3 regions of the Mycobacterium holstebronense genome follow, and region 2 is predicted to be linked to each of the others. Evidence: predicted binding sites of a transcription regulator. Region 2 holds the regulator's gene; each other region holds the start of a gene.
What was found. Region 2 encodes LexA, which represses DNA repair genes until DNA is damaged. Its sites were predicted from a motif close to CGAACANNTGTTCG; they were not measured.
Positions count from the first base shown of each region.

Region 1: a site for LexA is predicted at 902-915, ahead of RCP37_RS16760 (error-prone DNA polymerase). Genes of this name have one in related genera too.
Region 3: a site for LexA is predicted at 1,476-1,489, ahead of RCP37_RS10305 (HNH endonuclease signature motif containing protein). Genes of this name have one in related genera too.

Region 1 covers NZ_OY726398.1:3,553,881-3,556,144, forward strand. Annotated here, with positions in the region: gene RCP37_RS16760 (error-prone DNA polymerase) at 1-887, opposite strand, end outside; gene RCP37_RS16765 (MmpS family transport accessory protein) at 1,001-1,432, shown strand; gene RCP37_RS16770 (MMPL/RND family transporter) at 1,429-2,264, shown strand, end outside.
Region 2 covers NZ_OY726398.1:2,739,934-2,742,197, forward strand. Annotated here, with positions in the region: gene RCP37_RS12775 (LysM peptidoglycan-binding domain-containing protein) at 97-597, opposite strand; gene lexA (transcriptional repressor LexA) at 811-1,497, shown strand; gene RCP37_RS12785 (nuclear transport factor 2 family protein) at 1,500-1,952, shown strand; gene RCP37_RS12790 (LGFP repeat-containing protein) at 1,953-2,264, opposite strand, start outside.
Region 3 covers NZ_OY726398.1:2,226,576-2,228,839, forward strand. Annotated here, with positions in the region: gene RCP37_RS10305 (HNH endonuclease signature motif containing protein) at 1-1,471, opposite strand, end outside; gene RCP37_RS10310 (DUF2834 domain-containing protein) at 1,585-2,010, opposite strand; gene dtd (D-aminoacyl-tRNA deacylase) at 2,057-2,264, opposite strand, start outside.

The sequences.
Region 1 (2,264 bases), 810 kb from region 2:
CGCAGATGCGAGCCGCCCAGCGGAGCCAGCCGGCCGGCGGCGACGTCCAGCGACTGGCGGGCGCGCACCGCACCCAGCGCCATCGCCAGCCGGCCGCGATCCGGCCGGGCGAAATGCGCGCCGGTGGTGGCCACCAGCCCCACCCCGAACCGGGGCGCCAGGCCGGCCAGCACCGCATTGCGTTCGTCGTCGCACGGATCGAAGTGCCGGGTCAGCTCCACGCTGACTCGCCCGGCCCCGAACCGGTCCACCAGGTCGGCCAGCGCGGCGGCGGCCGCATCCGGGCCACCGGTGGCCAGCGCCTGGCGGACGTGGCCCTTACGACAGCCGGTCAAGATGTGCCAGTGCCCGCCCGCCGCCTCGGTCAGCGCATCCAGATCGAAACGCGGCCTGCCCTTCTCGCCGGCCAGGTGCGCGGCGGCGATCTGCCGCGACAACCGCCGGTAGCCCTCCGGGCCGCGGGCCAGCACCAGCAGGTGCGGGCCGGGCGGGTCCGGGTCGTCGGTGCGCGCCACCCTCCCCAGCGACAACTCGGCGCCGAAGACGGTGGCCATATCCAGCTCGGCCGCCGCCTCGGCGAACCGCACCACCCCGTATAAACCGTCGTGATCGGTCAGCGCGATCGCCCGCAGGCCCAGCCGGGCAGCCTCGGCGACCAACTCCTGCGGGTTGCTGGCCCCGTCCAGAAAGCTGTACGCCGAGTGCGCGTGTAACTCGGCATAGGGCGGAAAAGACACTGTTCGCCCAGTCGGCCGCAGCGGCTCGACCTGCGGAGACGGCGAGCCGTGATCGGTCGACACACCGGCCGAATTACCGGTGTGACGAGGCTTACCATCTAGAACACGTTCTATTTCCGCCCAGCTAGACGGCCCGCTGCCCCAACTCACATCTTCCAAGATATCGAACATACGTTCTAAACGCCCTGGGATGGGTGTGAAAAAGAACTTTGATGCACTAATCTGTGTCAGTTCCGGCACGATGCGAAAGGGCCACTGCTTTCATGTTCGGCGCTCTCAGACGCGCGTGGTTACCCCTACTCATCGTCATAGTCGTCGCGGTGGGGGGGTTCACTGTGCAGCGAGTCCGCGGCTATTTCGGAGCCGACGACAGCGGCAATGGGACCGTCCCGTTCGAGGACACCAAGCCGTTTCACCCCAAGGTCGTGGTCTACGACATCTTCAGCCCGGACGGCACCTACGCCGACATCAACTACCTGGACCTCGATGCCACCCCACAGCGGATCGACGGCGCCAGCCTGCCGTGGTCGCTGACCCTGTCGACCACCAACCCCGCGGTGAGCCCCAACATCGTCGCCCAAGGTGACGGCGCCACCATCGGTTGCCGCGTCACCATCGACGGCGTCATCAAAGAAGAAAGAATCGCCACCGGCCCCGTGAGCGCCCAGACCTTCTGCATTGTGAAATCCGCATGAGCAAGCACACCAGCGACCCCAACGCCGAAGCCCCGACCGAAACGCTGCCGGCCGCGCAGCCGCCCAAGCGCGGCGGGATCCCGGCGTGGATCCGCCGGCTCGCAGTACCCATCATCCTGGCCTGGTTGGCGATCACCGTACTGGTGAATGTCGTTGTGCCGCAGCTCGACGAGGTCGGGAAGATGCGCGCGGTGTCGATGGCACCCCGCGACGCTCCGTCGATGATCGCGATGATGCGCATCGGCAAGGTGTTCGACGAGTTCAAATCGGACAGCTCGGCGATGGTGGTCCTCGAAGGCGACCAGCCGCTCGGCGACGACGCGCACAAGTATTACGACCAGTTGGTCACCAAGATGGAGGCCGACCACACCCACGTCGAGCACATCCAGGACTTCTGGAGTGACCCGCTGACCGCGGCGGGGTCCCAGAGCCCGGATGGCAAGGCCGCCTACGTCCAGGTGTATCTGGCCGGCAACATGGGCGAGACCCTGGCCAACGAATCGGTCGAGGCCGTCCAGCAGATCATCGCCGACACCCCGGCGCCCGAGGGCGTGCACGCCTATGTCACCGGCGGGGCCGCCCTCAACGCCGATCAGCACATCGCCGGCGACAAAAGCCTGAAGATCATCACCGCGCTGACGTTCGTGGTGATCATCACGATGCTGCTGTCCATCTACCGGTCCATCGGCACGGTGCTGTTGGTGCTGGGCATGGTGGTCTTCGAGCTGAGCGCTGCCCGCGGCGTGGTGGCCGTGTTGGCCTACTACAACATCATCGGCCTGTCGACGTTCGCGGTGAACCTGCTGGTGACGCTGGCCATCGCCGCCTCGAC
Region 2 (2,264 bases):
ACCGCGGGCCATTGGGACAACTGCGAGCGTACCTGCGCGGGTTGCCGGCGGCGCTGCGCAGTGGCCGCAAGCGGCGACCGAAGCGACACGGCGACCTCAGCCCAGTGGAGCGATCAGCATCTGGCCGGCGTCCAAGGCGACCGATTCCAGTCCGTTGAGCTCGCGGATGCGCTCGATGACCTGTCCGGCCGGCGCGTCCGGCGCGACGCGGGCCGCCAGGTGCGTCAAGCTCTCCCCGCTCTGGACGCGCACCACGCCAAGCTGGTCGGGCACCGCGGAGGCGTTGCCGGCTGCTGCCGCGCCGAACTGGGCGATCAGCCCGAGCCACACAGTGATCCCGGCGGCGACCAGGGCCAGCACGACGGTGGTCGCCGGGGTGATGGCCTTGACCGGCTGCGGCCGGTGCGGCGCACGGGACATCAGCACCCCGGAACCGCGGTGCCGTAGCGGGGCGCCGCCCGGGCGCGGCCGAACCAGCCGTGCCGGCTGGGTGCGGATCGGGTAGGCGCGACCCGAGGTCCGGGGACCGCGATGCAGCTGGGCACGCTCGTCGCGGGCCGGCTCGAACGTCGGGGCGATCGTGTCGATGAGCATCATGTGCGGTTCTCCCTCACTCGGCGTCGGCGACCCTGTTCGCTCGACTGTTCGAATACTAATCGATTGTATGTTCGATGTCCGAACATGTGATCGAATCGTTGTCGAAAACATTAGCGAAGGGGTCCGACAAGTTGCCGACGCTTTCGAACGCCCGCGCGACACACCTCGAACACATGTTTGATTAATCGCGGCTATGCGACTAGATTCGCCCCCATGAGTGACAGCAGCAGTAACCCGGCGAGTCCGGACTCAGCGCTGACCGCCCGGCAGCGCACGATCCTGAACGTCATCCGCGCTTCGGTGAACGAGCGGGGTTACCCGCCGAGCATCCGCGAGATTGGCGACGCCGTCGGACTGACCTCGACCTCTTCGGTTGCTCACCAGCTGCGCACGCTCGAGCGCAAGGGTTATTTGCGCCGCGACCCCAACCGTCCCCGCGCGGTCGACGTCCGTGGCCAGGACGACATGACCGGCGCCGCCGAGGCCGCGCAACGCACCGAGTTCGCCGGTTCGGATGCGCTGCCCGAGCCCGCTTTCATTCCGGTTCTGGGCCGGATCGCGGCCGGCGGGCCGATCCTGGCCGAAGAAGCCGTCGAGGATGTCTTCCCGCTCCCCCGCGAATTGGTCGGCGAAGGTGAGCTGTTCTTGCTCAAGGTGGTCGGCGAATCGATGGTGGACGCCGCGATCTGCGACGGCGACTGGGTTGTGGTGCGCCAGCAGAACGTCGCCGACAACGGCGACATCGTGGCCGCCATGATCGATGGCGAGGCGACCGTCAAGACGTTCAAACGCACCGGCGGTCAGGTCTGGCTGATGCCGCACAACCCCATTTTCGATCCCATCCCAGGCAACGACGCGGTGGTGCTGGGCAAGGTCGTGACCGTCATCCGCAAGATCTGATCATGTTCGCGCCATGCCCACCGTTCGATGCGGAGTCGGCGCGACACAAGGTGCAGGCCGCCGAGGACGCCTGGAACACACGGGATCCAGCACGTGTGGCGCTGGCCTACACCGAGGATTCGGTGTGGCGCAACCGGGACGAATTCCTCACCGGGCGCGCGGAGATCGAAGCATTTCTGCGGCGCAAGTGGGCCGCCGAACGCGACTACGCGCTGCGCAAGGAGCTGTGGTGCTACCAGGACAACCGAATCGCGGTGCGCTATCAGTACGAATGCTGCGACGTGGACGGCCAGTGGTGGCGCAGCTACGGCAACGAGCTCTGGGAGTTCGTCGCCGACGGCCGGATGAGTCGCCGCGAGTCCAGCATCAACGACATCCCGATTACCGCGGCGCAGCGGCGACTCTTCGGCCCCCGCCCGCAGCGCGAACGCGACCTGCCGCTGCCGCTGCGGTGATCAGCCAGCCCTGGTGAAGCCGTTGAGCCGCGCCGCATCCTCAGTGGCGAACCAGATCTCGGCGAGGGTGTCGTCATACAGAGCGTTCTGCGGGGTGTAGTAGAGCCCCGAACCGATATTCGCCTTGATCGGGTAGCCGTTCGGCTGCTGATATGGGTCGTCCAGCGGCAGATGCATCACCGGGTGCACCGATTCGTCGATGCCGAAGTTGCGCGGTTCGCCGCCACCGCCGAAGGTGCGGGTGTCCGTGCCACCGCCGAACCTGCGGGATTCTGCGACAGCGCCGAACCCGCGTGGGTCCGCCCCGGAACC
Region 3 (2,264 bases), 510 kb from region 2:
GCCAATCGTCGATGCGCGGTGGTTGCTCCTCGCGCAGATCGCTTTCCGTGTCGGGCTTCGGGTTGGCTCGGCTGTGGTAGGCGATGACGGCTTCGATGAAGTGAAAGGGATTGGTTCGGGGTTGGCCGCGTTCAAGTTTCGGTGGGGGAATCCATGCGACGCGCCCGTCGTCTCCGAGGATGGTGGTCCAGCCTTGCTCGGTCGCCATCCGGTTGTCGGGTGCACACGCCAACGCGAGGGCGTCGACGTCGGTTTGTCCGTTGTGGGCCCAGTCCTGTTCGAGATGATGCGCCTGGGACAAATACCCCGACACGGTGCAACCGGGTCGCGTGCAGCCGCGATCTCGGGCATGCAGCACGATGCGCTGATCCGCTGAGGCGAGCCGCTTACTGCGCCCTAGCCAGAGCGCCCGGCCCCTGCCGTCGAACACGCTCAAGTAGTGGTAGGCGTGCTCGGCCATCCGTAGTAGGTCGGACATGGGGAGGAGCGATCCGCCGGCCGTGTGTGCTTTGCCGGTGGTGGCGGAGTCGGTCACCGGTGCGTGGCCGGCCGCGGCGTGTAGCTCGGCCAGGGTGGTCGAGATGATGACGGTCACCGGCAGCCCGTTGAGTTGGCCGAGGTCCCCGCAGGCGAGCACCGCGCGGCAAGCGGCGAGTAGGGCGTCGTGGGTGCGTTGATCGGGTCGGCGGTCATCACACTGGATCTGCTGTTGGGATGGGGTGCCACTGACACAGGGCTGTTCGTCGGCGGCGTTGCACATCCCGGGGGCGGCGAGTTTGGCCAGGATCGGCTCCAGGGTGGCTCGCAGCTCCGGGGTGATGCGCCCCGACAGTGAACTCATCCCATCGATGCCTTGCCGGCCGAGTCGCAGCCCGCGCTGGGCCAGACGTTCCCGGTCGGTGAAATCCCCATCCGGGTCCAGGACGGCCACCAGATGCTCGGCTAGGCGCTGGAAGGTTTCCGGCCCGAATTGGCTCGCCAGCACTGCGAGGTCATGCTCGGCCCGCTGGCGATACGTAGCGCCGACCGTGGCCGGTATTTTCGCCAAGGCCTTGCGCGCAATCACCACATGCTCGGGCCCGATCTGACCCATAGCCTGTGCGGCGGCCAGGTCCGGCAACGCCGGCTCCAAGGGTTCCCCGGTCACCGCGGCGCGCGGACCCAACTCAGCGGCCTCCGCTAATCGACGCCGGGCGCTCGCGCTGCTGATCCGCAACCGCTCGGCCAATGCCTTGGTCAGCGAGCATGCCCCCAACGCGCCGGGATCGCCCTCGGTGACCAGCCGGGCCAGGATCCGGTGATCGACCACCGGTGCCCGCCACGCCAACGCTTCCCGGCGGGCCAGCACCGCGATCAACTCCTCGGCATTCAAGGCATCCAACGAGCACTGTTCGAGCTGGTCGTAGGCGGCTTCGATCGCGTCCAGGCACCCCAGAAGGGTGTCCCGATCCGCGATCGCATTCCTACCCATGTATCGAACAATAGTTCGATGGTCTGACAGAAAAGCTGGGCAGCCAAAACCTGTGGACAGGATCGCCAATTGTGGATAACGGTGGCCCCGCGGAACACCGACCCGTCGCGGCCCTACCGGGTATCGACCCACAGGGTGAAGCCCACCAACACCAGCGTGACCACGGCCAGCAGTGCCATATCGACGGCTCCCAGTCGGGGCGCCGAGGCGCCCTCGGCGGCCAGCCGACGTTCGCGGGCGATCAGAAACAACGGGAACGTGAAACTGATGGCAGTCAGGAATCCGCCGAAGATGTAGGCCCAGACGAACCGCACGTTGTGCTTGCGGGCTTCGGTGACCATCAACACCGCCGCCGACAGGAACAGCATCAGGATGTCAGCGGTGATCGAGCGCGACGCGGGCGTCACGGCGGTGTCCGGCAGGAACCGGGAAAGGAAGGCGGACCCGTCGTAGGCCAGATTCTGGCTCCAGGTGGCGACCAACGCGGCAACGGCAATCACGGCGTACAGGCCACAACGGACCTTGGCGGCTGTATTCATCGGGCCACGTTAACGTCCACGGCGCCGGGCGTAGAGCAGTTTCGCGTCAGAGCTCGAGCAGCACCGTCACCGGACCGTCATTGACCAATTCCACCTGCATATGTGCCCCGAACTGCCCGGTTGCCACCTGCGCGCCCAACCCGCGCAGCGCCTCGGCGAACTCGGCGACCAGAGGTTCGGCGACCGGACCCGGCGCGGCGGCATTCCACGATGGCCGCCGGCCCTTGGCGGTGTCGGCGTAGAGCGTGAACTGG